DNA from 3 places in the Mesorhizobium sp. M1A.T.Ca.IN.004.03.1.1 genome. Region 3 is predicted to be linked to each of the others. Evidence: predicted binding sites of a transcription regulator. Region 3 holds the regulator's gene; each other region holds the start of a gene.
What was found. Region 3 encodes PhoB, which activates phosphate uptake and scavenging genes when phosphate is short. Its sites were predicted from a motif close to TGTCATNNANCTGTCAT; they were not measured.
Positions count from the first base shown of each region.

Region 1: EOD29_RS12155 (RNA degradosome polyphosphate kinase) is a predicted target of PhoB. The motif match lies at 3,516-3,532, and genes of this name have one in related genera.
Region 2: EOD29_RS17205 (alkaline phosphatase) is a predicted target of PhoB. The motif match lies at 8,314-8,330, and genes of this name have one in related genera.

Region 1 covers NZ_RZTV01000003.1:367,279-377,032, reverse strand. The annotation lists gene ppx (exopolyphosphatase) at 1-1,163, opposite strand, end outside; gene EOD29_RS12155 (RNA degradosome polyphosphate kinase) at 1,160-3,355, opposite strand; gene EOD29_RS12150 (zinc-finger domain-containing protein) at 3,596-3,841, shown strand; gene EOD29_RS12145 (FAD-dependent monooxygenase) at 3,868-5,097, shown strand; gene EOD29_RS12140 (amino acid ABC transporter ATP-binding protein) at 5,246-6,049, opposite strand; gene EOD29_RS12135 (amino acid ABC transporter permease) at 6,065-7,222, opposite strand; gene EOD29_RS12130 (amino acid ABC transporter permease) at 7,227-8,414, opposite strand; gene EOD29_RS12125 (amino acid ABC transporter substrate-binding protein) at 8,477-9,505, opposite strand.
Region 2 covers NZ_RZTV01000005.1:54,574-64,327, reverse strand. The annotation lists gene EOD29_RS17265 (DUF429 domain-containing protein) at 1-262, opposite strand, end outside; gene pdxY (pyridoxal kinase PdxY) at 259-1,143, opposite strand; gene EOD29_RS17255 (hypothetical protein) at 1,156-1,407, opposite strand; gene EOD29_RS17250 (LemA family protein) at 1,563-2,207, shown strand; gene EOD29_RS17240 (YgcG family protein) at 2,438-3,235, shown strand; gene EOD29_RS17235 (TPM domain-containing protein) at 3,242-3,880, shown strand; gene EOD29_RS17230 (GNAT family N-acetyltransferase) at 4,030-4,536, shown strand; gene ppa (inorganic diphosphatase) at 4,752-5,285, shown strand; gene EOD29_RS17220 (hypothetical protein) at 5,566-6,156, opposite strand; gene EOD29_RS17215 (TetR/AcrR family transcriptional regulator) at 6,287-6,904, opposite strand; gene EOD29_RS17210 (MFS transporter) at 6,983-8,266, shown strand; gene EOD29_RS17205 (alkaline phosphatase) at 8,402-9,754, shown strand, end outside.
Region 3 covers NZ_RZTV01000004.1:386,327-396,080, forward strand. The annotation lists gene EOD29_RS15800 (sugar ABC transporter permease) at 1-730, opposite strand, end outside; gene xylF (D-xylose ABC transporter substrate-binding protein) at 968-2,008, opposite strand; gene EOD29_RS15810 (ROK family transcriptional regulator) at 2,358-3,593, shown strand; gene phoB (phosphate regulon transcriptional regulator PhoB) at 3,910-4,599, opposite strand; gene phoU (phosphate signaling complex protein PhoU) at 4,619-5,323, opposite strand; gene pstB (phosphate ABC transporter ATP-binding protein PstB) at 5,344-6,147, opposite strand; gene pstA (phosphate ABC transporter permease PstA) at 6,144-6,995, opposite strand; gene pstC (phosphate ABC transporter permease subunit PstC) at 6,999-7,985, opposite strand; gene pstS (phosphate ABC transporter substrate-binding protein PstS) at 8,048-9,106, opposite strand; gene EOD29_RS15845 (response regulator) at 9,626-9,754, opposite strand, start outside.

The DNA of each region.
Region 1 (9,754 bases), on a different contig from region 3:
GCATGCGCGATGATGTTGAGCGACTGCCGGCCGCGATATTCGGGATGCGCCCGCCAGCCGATATCGGCAAGCAGGCAGGCGGCGTGGCGGTAGCGCGCCTCATCCACCGTCTCGTCGATGCCGAAGGCCTTGAAAGCCTTGTCCGTCCATTCGACGAGGTCATGCGCGTGATGGACCGAGCGCGAGCGCAGCAGCGCCAGTTCCTCCGCCGCGGAGATCAGCGGATCCGCCTTCTGCTCGGCGGCGTCGAGCAGCGAATAGAGGAAGCCTTCGCGCACGCCCTGCGCCGAGACGACGATCTTCGAGGGCTGCATTGCCGCCATGATTTCCTGCAGCACGACCGCACCGTAAGGCAGCAGCGAGCGGCGGTTCTTGGAGACGCCTTCGATGCCCTTGACCTTTTCGACCTCGCCGTTGGCCACCTGCCTGAGGAAGTTCAGGGCGCTGTCGGCGCCGATCTCGTAATGATGCATGACGCCGAGCGGGTAGTTGGTCATTTCCATATGGAGCCGGGCGAGGTTTCGCCAGGTTCCGCCGACGGCGTAGAACACCCTGCCCTGCCCGCCCTTCAAAAGCTTCGCCCGCGCCAGTTCCTGGCGCGCGATCTTCTGCGCCTGGACGAGAGAGTTCTTCGCCATGTCCTGCAGGCGCAGGCCGCCGAGCGGCAGCGTGATACCGTCGCCGATCGCCTCGCCATTGATGTCGACGAGCTCCAGGCTGCCGCCGCCAAGGTCGCCGGCGATGCCGTTGGCCGGATAGAAGCCGGAAATGATGCCAAGCGCCGAATAATGCGCTTCCTGGCGGCCGGAAAGCACGCGGATCTCGGTCTTCAGCACATCCTCGGCGCGGTGGATGAAGTCCGGGCCGTTGACCGCCTCGCGCGCGGCCGCGGTCGCCAGCACATAGATGTGCTCGGCGCCGGCTTGATCGGAAAGCGCGCGAAAACGGCGGAACTCCTCCATCGAGCGCGTCACCGCCTCGGGATCGAGCTTGCCCGTCGAAACGATGCCGCGGCCGAGGCCGGCCAGCATCTTTTCGTTGAACAGCATCGTCGGCGAGCGCGCCAGCCCTTCATAGACGACGAGGCGGATCGAGTTCGATCCGATGTCGATGATCGACAGCGGCCGCCGGTCCTGGAGCCGGCCCTGCGAGACTGAAATCACGCGGCGGCGTTCTTCTTGCGGCGCTTGAACTGTGCAATGCGCCTGGGCGCATGCGATTTCAGCGCGTCACCCCGTCCGGAAAGACTCGGATTGGTCATGAAATATTCCTGCGCGTTGAACGGTTCCTCGCCCTCCTCGAGCGCAGCGCGCCGGGAGGTGCCATCAGCCAATACGTCGAAACTTTGCTGATTGTCCATGATGTTGCCGAGCATGATCTGGCCAAGCACCTGTTCATGCACAGTCGGATTGGTGATCGGCACCAGGGTCTCGACGCGGCGGTCGAGATTGCGCGGCATGATATCGGCCGAGGAGATGTAGACGATCGCTTCGTCGGACGGCAGACCGTGGCCGTTGCCGAAGCAGTAGATGCGGCTGTGCTCTAGGAAGCGGCCGACAATCGACTTCACCCTGATGTTCTCGGAAAGACCCGGCACCTGCGGCCTCAGGCAGCAGATGCCGCGCACGACGAGATCGATCTCGACGCCGGCGCGGCTGGCGTCATAGAGAGCGTCGATGACGGTCGGATCGACGAGCGCGTTCATCTTCATCCAGATACGGGCCGGCCTGCCCTCGAGCGCATGGGCGATCTCCTCGGCGATGTGCCTCAGGATGCGGTCGCGCAGCGTGAACGGCGACACCGCAAGACGCATCTCCTCGGCAGGCTCGGCGTAGCCGGTGATGAAGTTGAAGATCTGCGCGACATCGCGCGCGATCGTCGGGTCGGTGGTGAAGAAGGACAGGTCGGTGTAGATGCGGGCGGTGACCGGATGGTAGTTGCCGGTGCCGAGATGCACGTAATTGCGCAGCCGGCCGTCCTCGCGGCGGACCACCAGCGACATCTTGGCGTGGGTCTTCAACTCCAGGAAGCCGAACACGACCTGGACGCCGGCGCGCTCGAGGTCGCGCGCCCAGCGGATATTGGCCTCTTCATCGAAGCGCGCCTTGAGCTCGACGAGCGCCGTCACCGACTTGCCGGCCTCCGCCGCGTCGATCAACGCCCGCACGATCGGGCTGTCGTTCGAGGTGCGGTAGAGCGTCTGCTTGATGGCGACGACTTCCGGATCGGCCGCCGCCTGGCGCAGGAACTGCACCACGACGTCGAAGGATTCGTAGGGGTGGTGGACGATGATGTCCTTCTCGCGGATGGCGGCCAGGCAGTCGCCGCCATGCTCGCGGATGCGCTCGGGAAAGCGTGGGTTATAGGGCGTGAATTTGAGGTCGTCGCGCGGGATGGCGACGATCTCGGAGATCTGGTTGAGCGCCAGCGGCCCGGTGAGCACGCTGATGCGGCTCGACGACACTCCGAGCTCGCCGGCGACGAAGTCGCGCAACTCGGCCGGCATCAGCGTGTCGAATTCGATGCGGATGACGGAGCCGCGGCGGCGGCGCTTCAGCGCCGTCTCGAACAGGCGAACGAGGTCTTCCGATTCCTCCTCCACCTCGATATCGCTGTCGCGGATGATGCGGAACGTGCCCGAGCCCTTGACCTCATATCCAGGGAAGAGCTTGCCGATATAGAGGCCGACCGCTTCTTCCAGCGGGATGAAGCGGACATGATGCTTGCGGTCGGGCAGACGGATGAACCGCCGCAGCGCCACCGGCAAGCGCAAGAGCGCGCTCATCTCCTCGCCGTTCTTGCGGTGGCGCAGCTGCAGCGCCATTGAGAAACCGAGATTGGGGATGAACGGAAACGGGTGCGCCGGGTCGATCGACAGCGGCGTCAGCACCGGGAAAACCTGACCCTGGAAATGCTCCTCCAGCCAGGCCTTCTCGTCCTTGGTCAGGCCGTCGCGGGGGATGCTTTCGATGCCTTCCTTGTTGAGCAGCTCCATCAAGACCGACAGGCTCTTCTGCTGGTCTTCCTGCAGGCGCTCGACCTCGCGCAGCAATTGCTCCAACTGCTGCTCAGGCGTGCGGCCGTCCGGGCTCTTCAACGCGATGCCCTCGCGCACCTGACCGGCGAGGCCGGCGACGCGCACCATGAAGAACTCGTCGAGGTTTGCGGCCGAGATCGACAGGAAGCGGACGCGCTCGAGCAGCGGGTGATGCTCGTTCAGCGATTCCTCGAGCACCCGGCGGTTGAACTGCAGCCAGGAAAACTCGCGGTTGACGAAACGGTCTGGATTGCCGCCGTCCGGGCTCGCCGCCTCGACGGTGATGAACTCGCTCTGCACCGGCTTCAGTTCGTTCATGGTTCCTGCTCTTGGCCACAACGTCGTTCTTTGAGCGCCATACGCCGCCGGACGCGCTATGCACGCTCTAACACGCTTTTATGACGCATGATGTCACGGAATCGCTTCGTTTCCGGCCTCATGCGCTTAACCGGCTCAACTTATCCTCTGCCAGCCTTTTGCGACAGTTTCATTTCATCGATCTTGCAAACCGGCCGGTTATGATCCAGATGCAAACGGGCCGAACTGAAGGAGACGACGATGGCAGGCGGTACCATTCCCCATTTCCAGAACGACGCGGGCCATCCGGCGATCGATATCGGCGTCAAGGAATTCATGTGCACCGGCGCCAATCCGCCTTTCGACCATCCGCATGTATTCCTCGACATGGGCGACGACAATGAAAAGGTCTGCCCTTACTGCTCGACGCTCTACCGCTATTCGCCGAAGCTGAAGGCGACGGAAACCGAGCCTGCCGGCTGCCTCTATATCGACCAGGCCGCCTGATCGCGGATCTGGGTGACCGCTAGACCATGGAGGAGGCGCGGTCCCGGCAGGTCGTCATCGCCGGGGCCGGTATCGCCGGACTGACGGCAGCTCTTGCCTTTGCCGAACACGGCCATGCCGTCACGGTGCTGGAACAGGCCAGCCAGCTCGAAGCGGTGGGCGCGGGCATCCAGCTTTCCCCCAACGCCACCCGTATGCTCAGTCGGCTCGGCGCGCTCGACCGGTTGCGGCTGAGCGCGATCCGCCCGGAAGCGGTGGTGCTGAAGGGCGCTGCCACCTTGCGCGAACTGGCGCGCGTGCCGCTCGGCCAGGCCGGCGAAGAGCGTTGGGGCGCGCCCTATCTGGTGGCGCACCGCGCCGACCTGCAGGCGGCGCTGACGGCGCGGATGGCGGAGCATCCTGAAATCCAACTCGTCACCGGCGCGCGGGTAACGGACGTCGCTGTTCACCCGCAAGACATCGCCGTCGCCGCCGAAACGGATGGCGGCAGCATCGAGGCCGCCGGCGGCCTGCTGATCGGCGCGGACGGCGTCTGGTCGTCGGTTCGCAGGCTGCTTGCGGGTCGAGAGCCGGCCTTCGGGAAGAACCGCTTCTCGGGCGAGCTGGCCTGGCGCGCAACGGTTGCAGCGACAAGCGCCGCCGGCCAGGCTTTTGCAGCAATCGCCGCCGGCGACTGCATCACCGCCTTCCTGCATCCCGGCTTCCATATGGTCGCCTATCCGGTGAGCAAAGGCAGCGCCTTCAACCTGGCCGCCTTCACCAAGGGCGAGCGCATCGCCGAAGGCTGGTCCGGCCATGCCTACCCCGCCATTCTTGCCAGCGCCATGCGCGGCACGGCGCCCGCGCTGGCGAGACTCGCCGCGCTCGCCGGGCCATGGACGGCGTTTCCAATCCACACCGTCGAGCAGACGCGCTGGACGATGCCGCAGGGCGTAGCCCTGATCGGAGACGCGGCGCACGCCATGACCCCGTTCGCAGCGCAGGGCGCGGCGATGGCGATCGAGGATGCCGTGACGCTCGCCAATCTGATCGCCGACTTTGCCGGCGATCCGCGGCAGAACCTCACCACATGGGAAAATCTCAGGCGGCCGCGCATCGAGAAGGTGCTCAGACGCGGCGCACTCAACCGCATGGCCTGGCACGCATGGGGCCCGGTTGCGATCGCGCGCAACCTGGTGCTGGCGACGCGCCCGGCGGAGAAACTCGCGGGAGATTTGGACTGGCTCTATGGCTGGGAGGAGCGGAACAGGCGGTGAGGCGTTCGCTGCAGCGGTGTCCTGCACGACCGCCAATGCTACCGCGCCTCGACAACTATGGAAGGCGAGACCGGCAGCGCGCTTCACCAACCGGTCGCTCAAAAGCCCGGCCGTTGGCGGCCGGGCTTCTCGAATTGGCGTCAGAAGCTCAGTGCAGGATCTGCGACAAGAACAGTTTCGTCCGCTCATGGCGCGGATTATCGAAGAACTCGGCCGGCGTGTTCTGCTCGACGATCTGGCCCTGATCCATGAAGATCACCCGGTTGGCGACCTTGCGGGCAAAGCCCATCTCGTGGGTGACGCAAAGCATCGTCATGCCTTCTTCGGCAAGGCCAACCATCGTCTCCAGCACTTCCTTGATCATTTCAGGGTCGAGCGCCGAGGTCGGCTCGTCGAACAGCATGATGCGCGGGTTCATGCAGAGCGAGCGGGCGATCGCCACGCGCTGCTGCTGGCCGCCGGAGAGCTGTCCAGGATATTTGTTGGCCTGCTCCGGGATCTTGACGCGCTTCAGGAAATGCATGGCGATTTCCTCGGCCTGCTTCTTTGGCGTCTTGCGCACCCAGATCGGCGCCAGCGTGCAGTTCTCCAGGATTGTCAGATGCGGGAACAGGTTGAAGTGCTGGAACACCATGCCGACCTCGCGGCGCACCTCGTCGATCTTCTTCAGATCGTTGGTGAGTTCCTTGCCGTCGACGATGATCTTGCCCTTCTGGTGCTCTTCCAAGCGGTTGATGCAGCGGATCATGGTCGACTTGCCGGAGCCGGACGGACCGCAGATGACGATGCGCTCGCCGCGCATCACCTTGAGGTTGATGTCCTTCAGCACATGGAACTCGCCATACCATTTGTGCATGCCGACGATGTCGATGGCGACATCTGTCGTCGAGATGTGCATCTTCTTGGCATCGACCTTGAGGTCTTCCGCGCTGACGGCGTTTTCGGTGGCCATGGCCAATTCCCCTTTTTATCGTTTGTAGCCGGTGTCCAGCCGGCGCTCGGTATACATTGAATAGCGCGACATGCCGAAGCAGAACAGCCAGAACACGAAGGCGGCGAAGATCAAGCCGGACTTCGGGGTCTGCGGCGTCGCCCAGTTGGGATCGGAGAAATTCTGCTTCACCACGCCGAGCAGGTCGAACATCGAGATGATGAGCACCAGGCTGGTGTCCTTGAACATGCCGATGAAGGTGTTGACGATGCCGGGAATGACCAGCTTCAGCGCCTGCGGCAGCACGATCAAGCCCATCTTCTGCCAATAGCCGAGGCCGAGCGAATCGGCGCCCTCATACTGGCCCTTCGGGATCGCCTGGAGGCCGCCGCGCACCACTTCCGCCATATAGGCGGCGGCAAACAGCGACACGCCGATCAGCGCCCTGAGGTACTTGTCGAAGGTAACGCCCTCGGGAAGGAAAAGCGGCAGCATGACGCTGGCGAAGAACAGCACGGTGATCAGCGGAATGCCGCGCACCGTCTCGATGAAGACGACGCAAAGCCATTTGACGATCGGCATCTGGGAGCGACGGCCGAGCGCCAGAGCGATGCCCAGGGGCAGCGACACGGCCATACCAACGAAGGAGAGACTGAGCGTCACCAGCAGCCCACCCCAGCGCGAGGTCTCGACATGCGGCAGGCCGAACACACCGCCGACCAAAAGGAAGTGGGCGACGACCGGCAGCACGAGGAAGAGCAGGATGGCGTTCAGCCCCTTGCGCGGCACGCGCGGGATCAGCATAGGCACCAGCAACGCCACAAACAGGATGGCGACCAGGATAGGCCGCCAGCGTTCCTCGATGTGATAGGTGCCGAACATGAACTGGCCGAACTTCGCGTTGACAAAAGCCCAGCAGGCGCCGGTCCAGCCGTCGGGCTGGATGCCGCCTTGCGAGACGGTGGCGCAGACCGTGCGGTCCGGCCCGGTCCACACTGCGTTTATGAAGGCCCAGTTGATGACCTGCGGCAGGATCCAGGCGACTATGGCAATGCCGAGGATGGTCAGGATAGTGTCGCCAACCGAGGCGGTCAGGTTCTTGCGCACCCAGGCATAGGCGCCGCGCTCGCCAGGAGGCGCCGGCTGCGCCAGCGTCATCTCGGTGCGCACCCAGGACATGTCGTGTTCCTGCATGGCTCTACCTCTCCACCAGCGCCATTCTGGCGTTCACCACGTTCATCACCGCAGAGGTGACGAGGCTCAGCACCAGATAGGCGATCATCATGAGAAACACGCCCTCGACCGCTTGGCCGGTCTGGTTGAGTACCGTGCCGGCGGTGGCGGTGAGATCGGGGTAGCCGATGGCGATCGCCAGCGAAGAGTTCTTGGTGAGGTTCAGATACTGGCTGGTGAGCGGCGGGATGACGATGCGCATCGCCTGCGGGATCACCACCAGGCGCAGGATCGGCCCGGAGCGTAGGCCGAGTGCAGCCGCCGCTTCGCTCTGGCCTTTGCTCACGCCCTTGATGCCGGCGCGCACGATCTCGGCGATGAAGGCGGCCGTGTAGAAGGAAAGCGCCAGCAGGAGCGACAGGAACTCAGGCTTGATCTGAAATCCGCCTGTCAAATTGAAGGTCGACTGCTTCGGGAAGTCAAAGGTAAGCGGCATGCCGGCGAGCAGGAAGGCGAGCACGGGCAGGCCGACGATCAGGGCGACCGAGGTCCAGAACACAGGAAATTGCTGGCCGGTGGCCATCTGCCGCTGGCGCGCCCGGTGCGCGACAAACCATGCCATGGCGAGCGCCACGACGAAAGCGACCAGAACCAGCCAGGAGCCGTCGCCCCAGACACCGCGCGGAAAATAGAAGCCGCGCTGGTTGAGGAAGGAGCCGAACGGCAGGTGATAGCTCTCGCGCGGCGGCGGCAGCACCGCGAGCACGCCAGAATACCAGAAGAAGATGACCAGCAGCGGCGGGATATTGCGGAAGATCTCGACATAGACCGTGCAGATCTTACGGATCAGCCAATTTTGCGATAGCCGGCCGATGCCAATGATGAAGCCGACTATGGTGGCCAGGACAATGCCGGCGGCGGCAACGATGATTGTGTTGAGCAAGCCGACGATGAGCGCACGGCCATAGGTTGCGTCCGACGTATAGGCAATCGGCGTGTCGGAGATATCGAAACCGGCCCTGTTCCTGAGGAACTGGAAGCCTGAAGCGATATGAAGGCGCCGGAGGTTCTCGATGACGTTGTTGACGATCCACCAGATCGAAACGAACAGAAGAATTACGACCAGCGTCTGAAAGAACAGGGCGCGTATTTTCGGGTCATTGATGAAGGAGCCGCGACCCGGCTCCTGCCGAAGGATTTCCTGCGAAGCCATAGACGATCCCCTGAAAAGAGAAACCGGGAGGCAGACGACCTGCCTCCCGGATCACATTTCAATCAGCGAACCGGCGGACCATATTGCAGGCCGCCCTTCGTCCACAGAGCGTTGATGCCGCGCGCGATCTTGAGCGGGCTACCCGAGCCGACATTGCGCTCAAACATTTCACCGTAGTTGCCGACGGCCTTGATGATGTTGACAACCCAGTCGTTGGAGAGGCCGAGATCGGCGCCGTATTTGCCATCGGGCTCAGTGCCAAGGAGGCGCTGGATGTTCGGATCGGTCGACGACTTCATCTCCTCGACATTGGCCTGCGTGATGCCGGCTTCTTCGGCATTGAGCAGCGCAAAATACGTCCACCGCGCGATATGGGCCCATTGATCGTCGCCCTGGCGCACGGCCGGACCGAGCGGTTCCTTGGAGATGATCTCGGGCAGCACGACGTGGTCGGCGGGCGAGGAGAGCGTCAGGCGGATGCCGTAAAGGCCGGACTGGTCGGTGGTGTAGGCGTCGCAGCGGCCGGAATCATAGGCGGCGTTGACCTCTTCCAGCTTCTCGAACACGACGGGGTTGTACTCCATCTTGTTCTTCTTGAAGTAGTCGGCGAGGTTGAGCTCCGTGGTGGTGCCGCTCTGCACGCAGACCGCGGCGCCCGAAAGCTGCAGTGCGGAGTTCACACCCGGCAGCTTCTTGGCGTTGATCATGAAGCCCTGGCCGTCATAATAGGTGACGCCGACAAAATCGAGGCCGAGCGCGCTGTCGCGGTTGCTCGTCCAGGTGGTGTTGCGCGAGAGGATATCGATCTCGCCCGACTGCAGGGCGGTGAAACGCTCCTTGGCGCTGAGCGGCGTGAACTTGACCTTGGAGCCGTCACCGAAGACGGCGGCCGCGACGGCGCGGCAGAAATCCGCATCGATGCCCTTCCAGTCGCCCTTGTCGTCCGGCGCCGAGAAGCCGGCGAGGCCGGTCGAGACGCCGCACTGGATGAAGCCCTTCTGCTTGACGGTGTCGAGCGTGCCGGCCGAAGCGGCGGACGCCATGAGCCCGAGCGCGGCGGCGCCAAGCATGCCCAATGCAATGTGTTTCATGACCCACAGACCCTTTTCTGTTACAGGCGCCCCTAATTGCAGGCGACGCTTGATCTTTTTTCGTTTGTGAATGCAGCTCCCACTTGGGCCCGCTCCCGGACCCGCATCGTTTCGCCGATGCACTGCCTCCCATTCACGAAACGCATCGAAGGCGATTATTCCTGTGAGGTCAAGGGAAATGACCGAATTGCGACACGTTTGAAAACCGATTGCCGCAAATCACCGAATTGCAGCCAAAAGCGCCCGCAA
Region 2 (9,754 bases), on a different contig from region 3:
ATGGTATGGCAAAGACGCTCGACTGCCGTGCTCCGAGCAGCGGACGCACCAGCGCCTCCGGACCGCGACCGCCGCGGTTGGAAAAATCAGGCAGGCCGATCGGCATGTCGACGGCGATCGTGAAGTCGGGCAGGGCGTGTAGCAGAGCCTCGAAAGTCGCGAAGACCGATGCCGATGGCGGCGCGCCATGTTCGCGATGGACGGCGATCCAGCCGGCCTTGCAGCCGTCGACGCCGGCCGGCACGCCGCCGCCTGGCGTCACGCCCGCTTGTCCCGCCCGGGATGAAGGAGATGGCGAAGCTGCACCATCGCCATCGGATGCGAAAGGCTCTGCGCGTCCGTCTCGAGCTGCAGCTCGTCGCCGCCGCGTTTCGCCGTGCGCGCCAGGATCTCGTAGACGGCGGCCGTGGTCGACTGCAGCGCCTTCGCCGCCGGCTGGCCGGAAAGGATGCGGGCGAGATAGACGGCGGCCGTCAGGTCGCCCAACCCGTTCGGCGGCTTCTCGATCAGGCGGTGCTCGGCAAGCAGCGCCTGGCGGCCGTCGAGGAGGAAGTTACCGGTGCCGCCCGCCATCATCGAGGGTGCCGAGGTGACCAGCATGGTGGAGGGACCGGCGTGCAGGGCGGCCGCCGTCACCGATTTGATGTCGGGCAGCGGCGCTCCGGCCATCCATTCGAGCTCGTAGCGGTTGGGCGTGGCGATGTCGGCGATCGGCATCAGCCTGTCGCGCAGCGCGACGGCCGTCGGCTCCGGCACATAGAGCCCGCCCGAATCGCCCATCACCGGGTCGCAGACATAAAGGGCATCCGGCGTCCTCGCCTTGACGGCCGCAACCAGCGAAGCGACGGCCTCCGCCTGGCCGGCCTCACCGAGATAGCCCGAGAGCACCGCGCTCACCTCGCCCAGCCACGGCGCGCGCTCGAGGTCGGCCATCAGCGCCTTGAACTGATCGAGCGGCGGCACGATGCGGGTGGCGCGGCTGTGGCCTGGGTGCCAGGGCAGGATCACGGTCGGCACCGCCCAAACCGGGAAACCCAGCGTCTCCAGCGCGAAGACCGCGGCGCGGTTGCCGACCGAGCCGCGGGCGACATGACTGGAGATGACGATGACCGCGCGCGGCGCGTCGGTTTTATCAGCAATCATGAAATTCGGTTCCTAGCCACTCTGCGTGGCGGCATACACCAGCCACACCAACAGCCCAATGGCGATGATGAGGCCGAGCGTTCGGCCAATGCGGGTGCCCCAAACTTCGATCGGATCGGACCGGTCGGCATCCGCCGCGGTCACGTGGTCGCGTGCGTCCTTCGCGGTGCGGGCGACGAAGGAAGCGCCGCCCGGCGTCGTTTCGCGCGCCACGCGCTCAAGGATGCGGCGCGATTCATTCTCGTCGTCCCGGCGCTCGGCCATGGCAAATGTCCTTTCCGGCCCGGAGCTTAGCCTGTTCGGTCGCGTATTCACAGGGGCGAGCGGCCAAGATCAGAGCGCTGCCACGACCGGGTCATTTTCTTGCGCACGGATTGTGGTAATGCTTCGCATCACAACTTCTGTCGAGGGGACCAATCATGTTCGCCGAGCGCCTTCTTCTACCCTCCGCTTTCCGCAATTTGCCGGCCTTGCTGATGATGGCCTTCGTGCTGCCGCTGCTTGCCGGCTGCGGCTACAACACCATCCCGACGGCGGAGGAGAATGCCAGGGCGGCCTGGAGCGAGGTGCTCAACCAGTATCAGCGTCGCGCCGACCTGATCCCCAACCTGGTCGAGACGGTGAAGGGCTACGCCTCGCACGAGAAGGACACGCTCGACGCGGTGGTCCAGGCGCGCGCCAAGGCGACGCAGATCACGGTGACGCCGGAGACGCTGAAGGATCCGGAAGCCCTCAAAAAATTTCAGGATGCCCAGGCCGGGCTGACGGGCGCGCTGTCGCGGTTGATCGCGGTCTCGGAAAACTATCCCGACCTCAAGGCCAACCAGAATTTCCTCGCGCTGCAGGCGCAGCTCGAAGGCACCGAGAACCGCATCGCGGTGGCGCGTCGCGACTACATCCAGGCGGTCAGGGAGTACAATCTGACACTGAGGACCTTCCCGTCGGTGCTGTGGGCGACATTCTGGTTCCGCGGCAATGAGCCGTTTGCGAACTTCACCGTAGAGGAAGACAAGATGCAGGTGCCGAAGGTGGATTTCGGCACGAGCACCAAGCAGGGCGGGTGAGCGGCGCGACTCAAATTTATTCGAGCTTGCAGGCCTTGCGTTCCTTCGCGCCCCCCTCTGTCCTGCCGGACATCTCCCCCTCTTGGGGGGAGATCGGCAGTTTCGCTGACCGTGCATCTCCTGCAACGCAGGCGGTTGGCGAAGGCGGCGGTGACATCCAATCTCCCCCCCTGCGGGGGAGATGGCCGGCAGGCCAGAGGGGGGTGGGACGGAATGCCTTCAGCGGCGTTTTGCTGAGCATCTTCTGCCTCCTCCTCGCCTTTGCCGCCCTTGCCGCCGACCTGCCCCCGCTCACTGGCCGTGTCGTCGACAATGCCGGCATTATCGACGCCGGCACGCGCGCGGCGCTGACCCAGAAACTCGCCGATTTCGAGAAGAAAGGCTCCGACCAGATCGTCGTCGCGACCATCCCCACCCTCGGCGGCGAGGAGATCGAGCCCTACGCCAACCGGCTGTTCCGCTTCTGGAAGCTCGGCCAGGCCAAAGAGAACAATGGTGTTCTTCTCCTGGTTGCGCCGAATGATCGCAAGATGCGCATCGAGGTCGGCTATGGGCTGGAAGGCACGCTGACCGACCTGCACACCAAGCTGATCATCGAGAACGACATGGTGCCGGCCTTCCGCGCCGGGGACTTCTCCGGCGGCATCAGCAAAGCCGTCGACGACATGATCATGGTGCTGGAGGGCAATCCGGAGGAGCTGGAGGCGCGCGGCAAGCGTAACGAGCAGGCGCCGTTCAACTCCGACGACCTGTTCTTCGCCATCTTCATCACCATCTGGGCGCTGATCTTCTTCGGCGGCATCGCGCTGACGGTGCTGCCGCCGATCTTCGGCCAGAAGATCGGGCCCGGCCGCTACCGCTGGCTCGGCATGACCTTCGAGCCCAGCCGGCGATCCTCCGGCGGATGGTCGTCCGGTGGCGGCGGCTGGTCGTCGGGCGGTGGAGGTTGGTCCTCCGGTGGCGGCGGTGGCGGGTTTTCCGGCGGCGGCGGTTCGTCGGGCGGCGGCGGCTCCTCTGGAAGCTGGTGAGAAACCATGGCAACGCGACCGATCAGCCCCGAGGACCATGACCGCATCGCCGAGACCATCCGTGCCGCGGAAGCAAGGACCGACGGCGAGATATACTGCGTCGTGGCGGGGTCCAGCGACGGCTATTTCTTCCCGGCCGCGTTCGCGGCGGCGCTCGCCACGATTGTCGTCAGCCTCGCAGTGGCCTACGGGCTGGAAGCCTTGTGGCTGACCATCCGTTTGCCGCATTTCGTGCTTGCTCAGCTTCTGGCGTTTGGCTGCATGCTTGCGCTCCTCTGGGCGCTGCCCGGCTTGCGCATTCACCTCGTGCCGAAACGGCTGCGCTACCAGGCGGCGCATGCCAATGCGATGAAGCAATTTCTCGCCCGCAACGTCCACCGCACCCAGGCGAGGACGGGCGTGCTGATCTTCGTCTCCATCGCCGAGCGCTATGCCGAGGTCGTTGCCGACAGCGGCATCGATGCTAAGGTCGGCCAGCATGTCTGGGATGGCGTGGTGCGGGACCTGACACAGCACGCGGGCGACGACCGACTCGCCGACGGCTTCGCCAAGGCGATCGAATCGGTCGGCGCGGTGCTGGCCGAGCATTTCCCGGTTACCGCCGGCGACACCAATGAATTGGATGACCATCTCGTCGAGATCTGACGGAACTGGCTGAAAATCTGCTCTGCCGGGGCCGGGTGAGGGCTGGTTTTCGGCGCCTCCGATGCCGCCAAGCTCGTTTGTGAGAAAGCGCGGGCGCGACAGCGCGGACTCTTTGCAGTCGGGCCAAGCGGGTTTATGATTAACAAATCATGAACACGCTGACGATCGACATCCGGAAAGCCGACCCTCGCGATGCAACAGCTATCGCGGACGTGCACCAGGAGGCATGGCGCGGCGCCTATTCCGGCATCATCCCGCATCGCACGCTGACGGCCATGATCAATCGCCGCGGCCCCGATTGGTGGGCGAACGCAATTCGCAAGGCAGCGACCGTGCTGGTGGTCGAGATCGGGGGCACGATCGCCGGCTATGCCACGATCGGCAGGAACCGCGCCCGCGAGCTCAGGCAGCAAGGCGAGATCTACGAGCTTTACCTGCGTCCGGAATATCAGGGCATCGGCCTCGGCAGCAGGCTGTTCAAGGCGGCGCGGACGCGCCTTGCCGACCACGGCCTCAGAGGCCTGGTGGTGTGGGCGCTGGAGGACAATTACAACGCGCTGGCCTTCTATGCCGGCAATGGCGGCCGCGACGTCGCCGAAGGCGTCGAGGTCTTCGAGCAGAAGGCGCTGAAGAAGGTTGCCTTCGTCTGGGAATGATGGCCGCCACTTAAAGCGCGTAGCGGTGACGTGCTTCAAGTCTTCGTTTGATGCATATCGTTCGCCCAAAACCGCTGCGCAGTCTTGGGCGACATGCATTGGGTTACAATCCATCACAAACTGTGCGCTTCCATTAGCGTCCAGTGCTATTCGCCGCATTGCACCATGAAGCGCCGCCCGCTATCGATCTCACAAATCGAGAGAGGGATTTGAGCATGCGCATCGAAGCCGTACCAACGGGGAAGAATCCGCCCGAGGACATCAACGTCATCATCGAGGTGCCGATCGGCGGCGAGCCGATCAAGTACGAGATGGACAAGGAGGCCGGCACGCTGTTCGTCGACCGCTTCCTGCACACCTCGATGCGCTATCCCGGCAATTACGGCTTCGTGCCGCACACTTTGTCGGGGGACGGCGACCCAATCGACGTGCTCGTCTGCAACACGCGCGCGCTGGTGCCGGGCTGCGTCATCAATGTGCGGCCGATCGGCGTCTTGATCATGGAAGACAATGCCGGCCAGGACGAGAAGGTGATCGCGGTTCCCTCGCCGAAGCTGACGCTGCGCTACGAGAATGTCACCGAATACACGCACCTGCCGGAAATCACCCGCCAGCAGGTGCAGCACTTCTTCGAGCACTACAAGGATCTCGAGCCCGGCAAATGGGTCAAGATCGAGGGCTGGCACGATTCCAACTATGCCAAGAAGATGATCGTCGAGGCGATCGAACGGGCGAAGGCGGTCAAGTAGGTAAGCGGCAGCCAACGGCTGGGCGATGGGGCTTGGGCGAGCCCTCAACGTCGTCATCCCAGGCGAAGCAGGAGCGCAGCTCCGTCGCGGAGACCCTGGGAGCCATGCCGTGAGGTCGCGCGAAGATCGTTACGGAACAGAATTACTGCACCGTGGCAACGCCTTGATGTAACGGCATGGATCCTTGGGTCTGCGCCGCGTCGCTTCGCTCCTTGCTCCGCCCAAGGATGACGGATGCGCAACCTTCGCCGTCTCGCATTCGTCGAACACCCTCTGATTTCTAGTTATCTACTCGCCCGAAGTCCGGCACGTTGCCGATCACCTCGCGCTTGTCCTTGCCGCAAGCAAAACCCTTCGCCTTTTGGTCGGCGAGCTTGCGGGCCTGATCGTTGGCCTGAGGGTTGCCGGTAGCGAGCACGAGGCCTATTGTGCAGCCCTCATGCTCCTCCGGCTGCGCGACCTTGGCGACCACCAGCACCTCGGTCGGCTTGTTTTCGTTTTCGGGATTGCTGATCTCGCGACGATGAATCACGGCGAAGGGCACCGCCTTGTCGCCATTGGTTTCGATGCGCCACTCGATCTTCGCCCCAGCGGTGTTGAACCCGGAGAAACTCTCCCAGATGGCGGTCATGTCGTCGGAGGGAAAACCGTAGTAGACGGACTCGCGCGCGTCGTCATAGCCGATCAGCACCGGATAGCCGCGATAGCCCGCGCAGGCGAGGTTCGCCCAGTCGCCGTCGCCTTCTTCCGATTGCGCGTAGGTCACGCAGTCCTTCTTCCAGTCGAGGTCGGTATAGTCGCTGGAAATGTCGCCGGCATGGGCCGAGCCACCAAGGATGACAAAGGCAGTAAGAGCAAGCCAGGCGCGCATCCGAAGACCTCCGTTTGGTGCAGCAGCGTAGCGTTGAAACCCGCGTGAGCCTAGGAAGCTGGGTTGGCGCGAAGGGTCAATTGTCTAGGCCACCGACGCCCGGAACTGGGCAGTCGGACGGTGCGGACCACTATTTCTTCAAGCTGGCTTCAATCAGCAGATCGGCGTTACGGGCGACTGATGCCGCCGGTCCGCCGAGGCCGAACAATTGGCCGCTGATATAGGCGCCTTCGATCAGCAGCAGCAGCCCATCGCCCAGCGTGTCGGAATCACTCGCACCCATCGCTGCCGCCATGGCGCGCAGGCGCCGGCGCAATTCCTGCTTGTTGTTCTCGCTCACCACCCGCGCGGGATGGCCGTGCTCGGGATATTCGACCGCCGCATTGGTCATGCCGCAGCCGCGATAGTTCGGCCTCTGCGTGCGTTTGCCCACGCGGGTGAGGAATGCGATGATCTGCGCGCGCGGATTGCCAGGATGCGCGTCCACAGCCTCGTCGAACCGCTGCCAGAATTCGAGGTCGTACTTGCGCAGATAGGAAGCGGCGAGTTCGTCCTTGGACGGGAAGGTCCGGTACAGGCTGGGCTTGGTGACGCCGGCGCGCCTGACGATCTCATCGACGCCGATCGCCCGGATGCCTTCGCGATAGAACAGGTCGCGCGCCACGTCGAGGATCTTGTCGGCAGCCTTCGGTGCCGGCGCCGTGCCGGCTCCGCTGATCGACGCTTCAATTTTATTGTCCGATGGCATTCAACAAACTCGCTTGACAATGTTACTGACCGGTACGTATGAATGGCGCCGCTCCATTGCAACGTACCGGTCAGTAACATGATAGCTCATTCCCGTCCCTTTGGCCAGCGCTACGCCTTCGTCGTCGTCGCAGTCATCTTCTTCTGCCTGCTGATCGCCGCCGGGCTTCGTTCCGCGCCGGCGGTCATGATGCTGCCGCTGGAAGAGAGCTTCGGCTGGCGGCGCGATGTCGTCTCGCTTGCCGCCGCTGTCGGCATCTTCCTCTATGGCCTCACCGGGCCGTTTGCCGCGGCGTTGATGGAGCGGATCGGGCTACGCCGCACGCTGCTTGCCGCGCTGCTGATCATGTCGGGTTCCACAGCGCTCAGCCTGCTGATGACCAAGCCGTGGCATCTGCTGCTCACATGGGGGGTATTTTCGGGCATCGGCTCGGGCGCGGTCGCCACCGTGCTCGGCGCCACCATCGTCAATCGCTGGTTCAAGACCAATCGCGGCCTGGTGATGGGGCTGATGTCCGCCTCGAGCGCGACCGGCCTGCTGGTGTTCCTGCCGCTGCTCGCCTCGTTGGCTCAGTCGGGAGGTTGGAAGCCGGTCGCCGTTGCCATCGCCATTGCCACGGCGGCTCTCGTGCCGCTGGTCTTTCTGCTGGTGCCGGAGCGCCCGGCTTCCATCGGCCAGGTGCGTTATGGCGCCGATGCCGACGACGTGCCGCCGGTGTCGCCGGCCGCGCAAGGCAATTTCCTGGCGCATACGCTGAACACGTTGCGCCGTGCCGCGGGAACCAGGGTGTTCTGGTACCTGTTCGCCACATTCTTCGTCTGCGGTTTCACCACAAACGGCCTCGTCGGCACGCACCTCATCGCCTTTTGCGGCGACATGGGCATCGGCGAGGTGCAGGCAGCCGGGCTGTTGTCGATGATGGGCATCTTCGACCTGATCGGCACGACGCTGTCCGGCTGGCTCACCGACCGTTTCGATCCGCGCAAGCTGCTTGGCGTCTATTATGCCGTGCGCGGCCTGTCGCTGATCTATCTGCCCTATTCCGGCTTCTCGGCCGTCAGCCTGGTCATCTTCGCCGTGCTCTATGGGCTCGACTGGATCGCCACCGTGCCGCCGACGCTCAGGCTCGCCAACGAAGCTTTCGGCGACCGCAGCGGCCCGATCGTGTTCGGCTGGATTGTCGCCGGCCACCAAGTGGGCGCCGCGGCGGCGGCGGCCTTCGGCGGCACGATGCGCGAATTGCAGGGCAATTACGAGCTTGCCTTCCTGATCGCCGGCATGACCGGCATAGCCGCGGCCTGTATTTCGCTCTTGATCAACACGAGCAAGCCGGCTTTTGAGCCGGAACCGCAGGCGGCGTAAGCGCGACTTCCCTTCTCCCGCAAGGGGAGAAGGGGAGAGCTGTGACCTGTTATCAAAATTTCATGGTTCCGATATGCGCCTGAAACATTGAGGCCGGAGGTTGGCGGTCCCGTTCAACGCCATCCGGAGACAGCCATGAACAAGCTCTCGTTAACCCGCCGCGCTTTCGTCACCTCGGCCAGCGCCTTTGGCCTAGTCGGCGCCTCCGGATTCGCGTTGCCTTACTATTCGCGCGCCAATCAGCGCCCGGCCTTCACCCACGGCGTCCAGTCCGGCGATATCGACGCCACCTCCGGCATGGTCTGGACCCGCACCGACCGGCCGGCGCGCGTGATGTACGAAGTGTCGACCACCGAAAGCTTCGTCGACGCCGTCAGGCTGGCGCCGCTCGATACCTCGCCCGCCAGCGACTATACGGTGAAGCGGCTGCTCACCGACCTCGCCGCCGACCAGGACATTTTCTACCGGATGACGGCCGCCGATCTTTCCGACATCAACGCCGTCTCCAAGCCGATCGTCGGCCGTTTCCGCACCGCGCCGGCGTCGAAGCGCGACGTGCGCTTCGCGTGGTCGGGCGACACCGCCGGCCAGGGCTGGGGCATCGACGAGACCGGCATGAAGACCTACTCCACCATCGCCAAGCATACGCCTGACTTCTTCCTCCATTCCGGCGACACGATCTATGCCGACGGCGCCATGAAGGACGAGGTCGACCTGCCCGGCGGCGGCAAGTGGAAGAACGTCGTCATGATCGACGGCAAGCGCAAGGTTGCCGAAACGCTGGACGAGTATCGCGACCAGTGGAAGTACAACATGATGGACAAGCACGTGCTCGCGCTTAGCGCCATCTGCCCGACCTTCTACCAGTGGGACGACCACGAGGTGGTGAACAACTGGTCGGATTCGAAGGACCTGACGACCGACAACCGCTACACGGAAAAATCCATCCCTGTGCTGGCGGCCCGCGCGGCGCGCGCCTTCCATGAGATGACGACCATCCGCTACGAACCTTCGGAACCGGGACGCGTCTATCGCAAGATCGCCCACGGGCCGCTGCTCGACGTGTTCTTCCTCGACATGCGCTCCTACCGCGGCCCGAACGGCCCCGACATGGAGGACACGCTGACGCCGAAGTCGCGCATGCTCGGCGAGCAGCAGACGCAGTGGCTGAAGCGCGAGCTGGCGAATTCCAAGGCGACCTGGAAGATCATCGCCGCCGACATGCCGCTCGGCCTCGTCGTCTGGAACGACGCGGCCAAAAAGGTCGGAGCCGAGGCGGTCAGCAACGGCGACAATGGCGCGCCGAAGGGCCGCGAGCTCGAATTCGCCGACCTGCTGCGCTACATCAAGACCGCCGGGATCACCAACACGGTGTGGCTGACCGCCGACGTCCACTACACGGCGGCGCATTACTACAATCCAGACAAGGCGCAGTTCCAGGATTTCAACCCGTTCTGGGAATTCGTCTCCGGCCCGATCCACGCCGGC
Region 3 (9,754 bases):
AACGGAAGCGCTTGCGCTGCACCCTGCCGTTGAACAGCGCAAACACCACGGCAACACAGGCGACGGCGCCGACGATCCAGCTCCATTTGGCGCCGATCGAGCCGGCCGGTCCGCCGCCCATCAGTTGGAAGGTGGCGTCGAGCGGCGCCACCGTCTGGCCGCTGGTGACCCACCAGGCAGCACCGCGCCAGACCAGCAGCCCGCCAAGCGTCACGATGAAGGCCGGCACTTCGAGATAGGCGATGACGAAGCCCTGGAAGGCGCCGATCAGCAGGCCGAGCGCCAGGCCGATCAACAGTGCCAGCACCCAGATCCAGGGATTGCCAAGCTCGAGCCCAACCATTCGCACCAGGAAATGCACTTGGGCAAAGCCCATCACCATGCCGATCAAACCCTCGGCCGATCCGACGGAGAGGTCGATGTTGCGAATGACGATGACCAGCACCATGCCGGAAGCCATGATGGCCACGGCCGAGGTCTGCACCGACAGGTTCCACAGGTTGCGCGGCGTCAGGAACGTTCGGCTATCGAAATCGAGCGGATTGACGCCGAGCCGCAGGCTCGAGATGACATGCAGGCCAATCCAAATGATCAGCAGCGCGCCGACCATGCCGAGCATGCGTGTGTCGAGCTCAGTCGCCTTGAGGAAGCGCCCGACGGTGCTCAGTTCGGAAGCCCGCGCGCGATCCGCCGCCGGGTTGGCCGGCGTATCAGAGGTCGTATCGGTCATGATCTCCTCCCGCCGGCTTGCCGTCTGGCGCGGATGCCGGACCACGATGCTAGAGCAATTCCGGGAAAAAGTGCGTAGCCGCCTGGAATTGCGCGGAAACAAACGGCTGGAGCAGTTCGGCGATCCTGCCGGACAGTGACCTGCCCCCAATGGTCTCCGGCTTCAGTACTCCCGAAAGCCCTTGGGATACACCGCGGCCGTTGGGCCGCGGCGCTGCGTTTGAACCTGACGGCCAGCTTAGTTGCAGACCGCGACGCTGCCGGCGGCAACGCCCGCGCAGACTTCATCCTTCTTGATCCAACCCGCGTCGATGACGAGGTTGAGATTATCCTTGGTGATTGCGACCGGGGTCAGGAACAGCGACTTGACGGTGTTGCCGCCAGGCGTCGTGAAGTCCTTGGCGCCCGCGATGTCGGTCATCTTCTTGCCGTCGGCGAGCTGCGAGGCGATCTCGGCGGCGTGCTTGCCGAGCTCGCGCGCGTCCTTCCACACCGACACCGTCTGGGTGCCGAGCGCGATGCGGTTGAGCGCGGCATGGTCGCCGTCCTGGCCCGAGACCGGAACGGTGCCGGCCAGGCCTTGCGCCGTCAGCGCCGCGACGACGCCGCCGGCGGTGCCGTCATTGGCCGCCACCACCGCGTCGACCTTGTTGTCGTTGGCGGTCAGGAACTGCTCCATGTTCTTCTGCGCGTTGGCGGGCAGCCAGCCGTCGGTATAGGCTTCGCCGACATTCTTGATCTTGCCGCTGTCGATGGCTTCTTTCAGCACTTCCATCGAGCCGGAGAACAGGAAATCGGCGTTCGGGTCGGCGCCCGAGCCCTTGATGAAGACGTAATTGCCCTCGGGCTTGGCCTTGAACACCTCGCGGGCCTGCATGCGGCCGACTTCCTTGTTGTCGAAGGTCAGATAAAACACGTCCTTGTTCTCGATCAGGCGGTCGTAGCCGACGACCGGAATGCCTTCGTCGAGTGCCTTCTGCACCGCCGGTCCGATCGCCGAGGCGTCCTGCGCCAGGATGATCAGCGCATTGGCGCCCTGCGAGATCAGGCTTTCGACGTCGGTCAGCTGCTTGCCTGGATTGGACTGTGCGTCGGCGGATATATACTTGTCGCCGGCGGCCTCGATCGCCTTCTTCATCGCCGCTTCGTCGGTCTTCCAGCGCTCTTCCTGGAAATTGGACCACGAAACGCCGATCACCTTGTCCTTCGCCTCGGCGACCGACGCCAACGTCAACGACATGGCGACGCCCGCCAGCATGGCGGCTGCGAATCTCTTCATGATATCCTCCCTGCGCCCCTCGCGGCGCGACCCAGACTGGCCCGAAGGCCATGTAGAGGCTTTTTTTCGAGCCTCGAAAAAATACTGATCGAACGCCAAAGCGCTGTCAACTGCAATTCTGACGGTTTTTGAGGTGTCGCGTTCTTTTTTTCGAGACCCGCAATAAATAATGACAGTGCCGACCGCTTCTGCCACTATCGCGGAACAGTTCGGAGGAAGCGCAGACCGCGTCCACCGAAAATTTTAAAAAACCAGGACGGTTCGGGTGCCGGCGTCCGGGTGAATCGATCTGGCGCGTCGCCGGGTCCTGTGCATGATCGAGAGGCCGCGCTGACTGGGAGGAGAAAAAATGTCGGTCGGAATCCGCCACGACGATCTGCGCCGGCGCAACCGCGCCATGGTGCTCTCGGCCGTGCGCCGGGCCGGCCAACCGTCGCGCACGGAAATCGCCGCGACCACCGGGCTCAGCCATTCGACCATTTCGGCGATCTCTTCCGATCTGATCCAGGAAGGCATCCTGGCCGAGAGCAAGCCGAGCGAGACCGCGTCTCTGAAGCGCGGCCGGCCACAGGTGGGCCTCGCGCTCAAGCCGGAGGCGGCGGCGGTGGTAACGGTGGTGCTGTCGCTCAATTTCCTCTCGGTCGCCGTTATTGATTATGCGGGTCAGGTCATCGCCGAGGAGCAGCGCCGCCTCGATACGCTCACCATGCCGCGCAACGAGCTGATCGGCGAATGCTTGGCGATCGTGCGGCGCCGGCTGGACGATCCGGACCTCGACGTCGGCAGCGTCGCCCGCATCGCCATGGGCATCCAGGGCATCACCGATTCCCATGCCCGCGCCATGCTGTGGTCGCCGATCACGCCGCTGACCGACATTCCCTTCGCCGACATCCTGGAAAAGGAATTCGGCATTCCGGCCACCATGGAAAACGACTGTAACATGATGGCGGTGGCGCTGCAGTGGCGCGATCCCGACCGCTATCGCGACAATTTCATCGCCATCCTGCTCTCGCACGGCATCGGCATGGGCCTGGTGCTGAAGGGCGAGCTGTTCACCGGCACGCATTCTTCCGGCGGCGAGTTCGGCCACATGATCCATCGCCCGGGCGGCGCGCTTTGCCGTTGCGGACGCCGCGGCTGCGTCGAGGCCTATGCCGGCAACTACGCCATCTGGCGCAGCGCCATGAAGATGAGTGAGGACGCCGAGCCGATCGATGTCGGCGACGCCGACATGCGGGCGCTCGCCGCCAAGGCGCGCGAGAGGGATGGCTCGGAGCGCGAGGCCTATCGCCGGGCCGGCGAGGCGCTGGGCTTCGGCCTCGGCAGCCTGTTCGCGCTGATCGACCCGGCGCCGGTCGCCATGGTCGGCGTCAGCGCCGCCGCCTTCGACCTGATCGAGCCGGCTCTGCGCGAGGCCATCGCCCAGACCGCCGGCGGCCAGCATTCGAAGTCGATCTCCTTCGATACCGAGCCGAACGAATTGCCGCTGATCCGCGAGGGCTGCGCCGTGCGCGCGCTGACCTTCGTCGACCAGGAGATTTTTGCGCCGGGCGTGAAGGCAAGAGCGGGCAAGAACGTGGCCTGAGCAGCTTCGATAGCGATCGTTGGCTTCTGTGCGTCCTGCAGACGCCGGAGATTAGCGAAGGCCCCGCAGCTTCGTCATTCCAGGGCGGAGCAGGAGCGAAGCTCCGTCGCGGAGACCCTGGAATCCATGCCATTACCTCAATCGTCGGATGAGCGGAGCAGAATTTCTGCACCGCCGCGGCGCGTGGAAGTCGCGTGGATCGTCGGGTCTGCGCCGCGTCGCGACGCTTCGTGCTCCGCCCGTGGACGGCGAAGCACCAGCGTCTCGATAACCCGCCAGCGCAGATAGAACCCGTCAGACCTTCGGTGCCCTGGATCTAATCTTCCCTGATCGCGTAGCCCGCCCCACGGATGGTACGTATGACGTCCGGCATCCGGCCGTTGTTGACCGCCTTGCGCAGGCGTCCGACATGCACGTCCACGGTGCGCTCGTCGATATAGATCGTCTCGCCCCAGACATTGTCGAGCAGCTGGCTGCGCGAGAACACCCGGCCGGGATGCCGCATCATGAATTCCAGCAGCCTGAACTCGGTCGGGCCGAGCCGGATCTCGCTCTTCTTGCGGTAGACGCGATGCGATTCGCGATCGAGCACGATGTCGCCGACCTTGAGCACGCTGGACAGCACCTCCGGCTTGGCGCGGCGCAGCAGCGCCTTGACCCTGGCCATGAATTCCGGCGTCGAGAACGGCTTGACCAGATAGTCGTCGGCGCCGGTCGAGAGGCCGCGCACCCGGTCGCTTTCCTCGCCGCGCGCGGTCAGCATGATGATCGGCAGGCGTTCGGTCTCGGGCCGCATCCTGAGGCGCCGGCAAAGCTCGATGCCGGACACCGCCGGCACCATCCAGTCGAGCACCAGAAGGTCGGGCAAATTCTCCTGCAGGCGGATCTCGGCCTCGTCGCCGCGGGTCACCACCTCGACCTGATAGCCCTCGGATTCGAGGTTGTAGCGGAGCAGCACCCCCAGCGGTTCCTCGTCCTCCACCACCATGATGCGTGGCGCGATCATATAGCAGGCACCTTCGCGGTCAGGCCGCCGGCGCCGACATCGTCGTCTCGTCCTGCTTAGGACGATTCGCGGGCAATTGCGTGCCGGTCAGCACATAGTAGGCGTTCTCGGCGATGTTGGTGACGTGGTCGCCGATGCGCTCCAGATTCTTGGCGCAGAACAACAGATGCGTGCAAGCCGTGATGTTGCGCGGATCCTCCATCATGTAGGTCAGGAGCTCGCGGAAGACGGCGGTGTATTTGACGTCGATGCGCTCGTCGTCGTTGCGGAGCTTGGCGAGCGCCGTGGCGTCGCCGGCCGCGTATTCCTCGATCACGCCCTGCACCTGGATCAGCACCAGCTGCGCCATCGAATCGATGGAGTGCGAAAGGTCGCGCGGCGCGGCGCTGACGCCGACCGAGCCGACGCGCTTAGCGATGTTCTTGGCAAGGTCGCCAATGCGCTCGAGATCGCCGGCCATGCGGATGGCGCCAACGACGCTGCGCAGGTCGTCGGCCATCGGCTGGCGTTTGGCAATCAGCGTGATGGCGCGATCGTCGAGCTCGCGTTGGCGCGCGTCCATGATGGCATCGTCGGAGACCACGCGCTGCGCCAGCGCGTTGTCGGAATTCAGCAGAGCCTTGGTCGACGCGCCGACCATCGAGCCGGCAAGATCGCCCATGTCGCGGATGAGCTGGCTGATCTGCCTCAGATCCTCGTCGAAGGAAGCGACCGTATGGGCCATGGTTATGTCCTCGTATGAACTCAGCCGAAGCGGCCGGTGATGTAGTCCTGCGTGCGCTTCTCGCGGGGCGAGGTGAAAATCTTTTCGGTCCGGTCGAATTCGATCAGCTCGCCGAGATACATGAACGCCGTCTGCCGCGAGACGCGCGCCGCCTGCTGCATGTTGTGGGTGACGATCACGATCGTGTAGTCGGCCTGCAGCTCGTCGATCAGCTCCTCGATCTTGGCGGTCGAGAGCGGATCGAGCGCCGATGCCGGCTCGTCGAGCAGGATGACCGCCGGCTTCACCGCCACCGTGCGGGCGATGCAGAGCCGCTGCTGCTGGCCGCCCGAAAGGCTCTGGCCACTGGCGTTGAGCTTGTCCTTGACCTCGTTCCACAGCGCGGCGCGCTTCAGCGCCTGTTCGACGCGATTGTCCATCTCGGCCTTGCTGATCTTCTCATACAGCCTGACGCCGAAGGCGATGTTCTCGTAGATCGACATCGGGAACGGCGTCGGCTTCTGGAACACCATGCCGATCTTGGTCCTGAGCAGGTTGAGGTCCTGCGAACGGTCGAGGATGTTCTTGCCGTCGAGCAGCACCTGGCCTTCGGCGCTCTGCTTCGGGTAGAGCTCGTAGATGCGGTTGAGCACGCGCAGCAGCGTCGACTTTCCGCAGCCCGAAGGTCCGATGAAGGCGGTGACGCTGCGCTCGGGCAGCGACAGGTTGATGTCCTTCAGCGCCTTCGACTGGCCATAGTAGAAGTTGAGGTTCTTGACTTCGATCTTGGCCTTCTCGGCGGTCGTCTCGGCTACGTTCAGGTCGGTGGACAACATCGGTTTCATCTGTCCTCTCTGCGTCCGGTAAGGCTGCGGGCGAAGATGCTCAGCCCGAGAACCGTCAGGGTGATTATCAGTGCGCCCGTCCAGGCCAGTTGCTGCCATTCCTCATAAGGGCTCAGCGCAAACTGGAAGATGGTCACCGGCAGGCTGGCCATCGGCGCGTTGAGATTGCTCGACCAGAACTGGTTGTTGAGCGCGGTGAAGAGCAGCGGCGCCGTCTCGCCCGAAATCCGGGCGATCGCCAGCAATATACCGGTGACGATGCCGGACAGTGCGGCGCGATAGGCGACCGAGCGGATCACCACCCAGCGCGGCGCGCCGATGGCGGTGCCGGCCTCGCGCAGCGCGTTGGGCACAAGGTTCAGCATGTCCTCGGTGGTGCGCACGACGACGGGGATCACCAGGATCGACAGCGCCACCGCGCCGGCGATCGCCGAGAAATGACCCAACGGCCGCACCATCAGCTCGTAGACGAACAGGCCGACAATGATCGATGGCGCCGACAACAGGATGTCGTTGATGAAGCGCACCACCGTCGTGAGGCGCGAGAAGCGCCCGTACTCGGCCATATAGGTGCCGGCGAGCACGCCGATCGGCGTGCCGACGACGATGCCGATCACGGTCATCACGATGCTGCCGTAGATGGCGTTGAGCAGGCCGCCGGCGTCGCCGGGCGGCGGTGTCATTTCCGTGAACACCGAAAGCGAGACACCCGAGAGCCCCTTATAGAGAAGGGCGCCGAGGATCAGCGCCAGCCAGACGAGGCCGATGCCCGCCGCTATGGTGCACAGTGCCATCATCACGGCGTTCTTGCGCTTCCGGCTTCGGTGGAGCGATGCGGCTGTCGACATCGGTCAGGCTCCCGTGCGGCTATCGATGCGCAACAGCATGTAGCGTGCGAGCGCGAGGATGATGAAGGTGATGATGAACAGGATCAGTCCGAGCGCCACCAGTGAGGACGTGTAAAGCTCGCCGTCGGCTTCGGTGAATTCGTTGGCGATGGTCGCCGAGATCGTCGTACCGGGCGCAAACAGCGAGGCGCTGATGCGGTGCGCATTGCCGATGACGAAGGTGACGGCCATCGTCTCGCCGAGCGCGCGGCCAAGACCGAGCATGACGCCGCCCATGATGCCGACCCGCGTATAGGGGATGACCACGCGCCGGGTCACTTCCCAGGTCGTGCAGCCGATGCCGTAGGCCGATTCCTTCAGCACCGCTGGCACCGTGTCGAACACGTCCTTGGTGATCGAGGTGATGAAGGGCAGCACCATGATGGCGAGGATCAGCGACGACGTCAGGAGGCCGATGCCGTAGGGCGGACCGGCAAACAGGCTGGCGAGACCCGGTATGCCGTGGAAAAGATTGATGATGAATGGCTGTACCGTCGTCTGCAGGAATGGCGCGAAGACGAACAGGCCCCAGATGCCGTAAATGATCGAGGGAATGCCGGCGAGCAGCTCGACCGCGATGCCGATCGGGCGCCTGAGCGGGCGCGGGCAGAGCTCGGTCAGGAAGACGGCGATGCCGATGCCGATCGGCACGGCAATGAGGATGGCGATGGCCGAGGTGACGACGGTGCCGTAGATGGGCGCGAGCGCGCCGAAATTCTCGGTGACCGGATTCCAGGATTCAGTCGTCAGGAAGGAGAAGCCGAACTTCGACAGCGCCTCCCACGAGCCGGCGATCAGCGAGACCGCGACGCCGCCGAGAAGAAGCAGCACGAGTATGGCGGAGAGGCGCGTGACCGTTCGGAAGATCGTGTCCGTCAGGGCGAAGCGGCGCACCGTCGCTTCCCTGGTCCGTATGGCGGACGATGTCACGGCTTCGGAAACGGCTGTCATTTGCCCTCGCATTTCGAAAGAGACAGGAGGGCGCCCGAGGCGCCCTCCTTATTCCGGAGGAATTACATGCCGGAGTAGAGCGGCTTGCCGTTGCTGTCGACGATGTCCTTGCTCCACATTTCCTCGACGCTCTTCACGACCGCGTCGGGCATCGGAACATAGTCCAGCTCGGCGGCCATGTCGTCGCCCTTGGCGTAGGACCAGGCGAAGAACTTGAGCGCTTCGGTGGTGGCCGACGCATCGTCGGGCTTCTGGTAGACGAGGATCCAGGTCGCGGAGGTCATCGGCCAGCTTTCAGCACCAGCCTGGTTGGCCAGGATGACGCCGTAGCCAGGCTTGGAGCTCCAGTCGGCATTGGCTGCAGCGGCCGAGAACGCGGCAGCGGTCGGCTCTACCTTCTTGCCATCCTTATTGATCAGGTCGGTATAGGTGAGCTTGTTCTGCTTAGCATAGGCATACTCGACATAACCGATCGCGCCACCGGTCTGCGCGACGTTGTTGGCGACGCCCTCGTTGCCCTTGGCGCCGATGCCCACCGGCCACTCGAGCGCGGTATTGACGCCGACCTTCGACTTCCAGTCGGCGCTGACTTCGGCCAGATAGTAGCTGAAGTTGAACGTGGTGCCCGAGCCGTCGGAACGGTGCACGACCGCGATCGCCTGGTCGGGCAGCTTGACGTCGGGGTTGAGCTTCTTGATCGCCTCGTCATTCCAGTTGGTGATCTTGCCGACGAAGATGTCGGCCAGCGTCGGGCCGTCGAGCACCAGTTCGCCCGGCTTGACACCTTCGAGGTTGACGACCGGAACGATGCCGCCCATCACCATCGGGAACTGCGCGAGCCCGGTCGACTTGAGATCCTCGCCCTTGAGCGGCGCGTCCGAGGCGCCGAAGGTCACGGTCTTGGCCTTGATCTGCTTGATGCCGCCACCGGAGCCGATCGACTGATAGTTGAGACCGATGCCGGTCTCCTTTTTGTAGACGTCGGCCCACTTGGCGTAGATCGGATAGGGGAAGGTAGCGCCGGCACCGGAGATGTCGGCCGCCATAGCGGCGGAGAGGGAAAGCGTGGATGCCGCAGCCATTGCAATCGCAACGGCCGCCGAGCGGATGAAATGTCTCATGTGGCCTGCTCCTGTTCGGAATATGGTCTTTCGGCAACCCTTTTCTGTCGGCGCCTGACGAGCGCAATAGACGTCGATTATTACAGTCGCATGACAGTTTCGTGTCAGCCCGGTAACGCCTGAACGGGGATGCCTTGGGGGGGCCTGCGGCCGCCATTTGCGGACCCAGCCGAAGTTTGCCGCGGGAATCAGTAGCTTGTCCGACTTTTGAATCAAAAATTATCCCGGCGGCCGGATCTCCGGCCGCCGGGAAATAAAATCCGGACGAGAGCGCGTTGCCTGTGCGCCAGAGCGGATCATGGCCTGGCCATCGCCGAAAACAGGTCCGTTGGGGTAGAGTCGACGCTGTTCCTTGCCGGCGGTCGCTGCTCCCGCCCGTAACCGAAGGGCGGAATCGACAGCAGCCATTGTCCTGACCTGGCCTTCGTTTTGTATGGTGCGATCACACCATATGTCTGCGTTGGACGCCCGCCGACGGACCTCGTCGATGACGCCGTGAACGGCCGCGCAGAAAGGCTGTTATCCGGCGCTGCGGCGGACTTCCGCGTCCGACCCGAGCCATCTTTCAAGCTTCTCGAGCAGCGCCTTCGGGCTGATCGGCTTCGGCAGGTAATCGTCCATGCCGGCTTCCAGGCAGCGCTCGCGGTC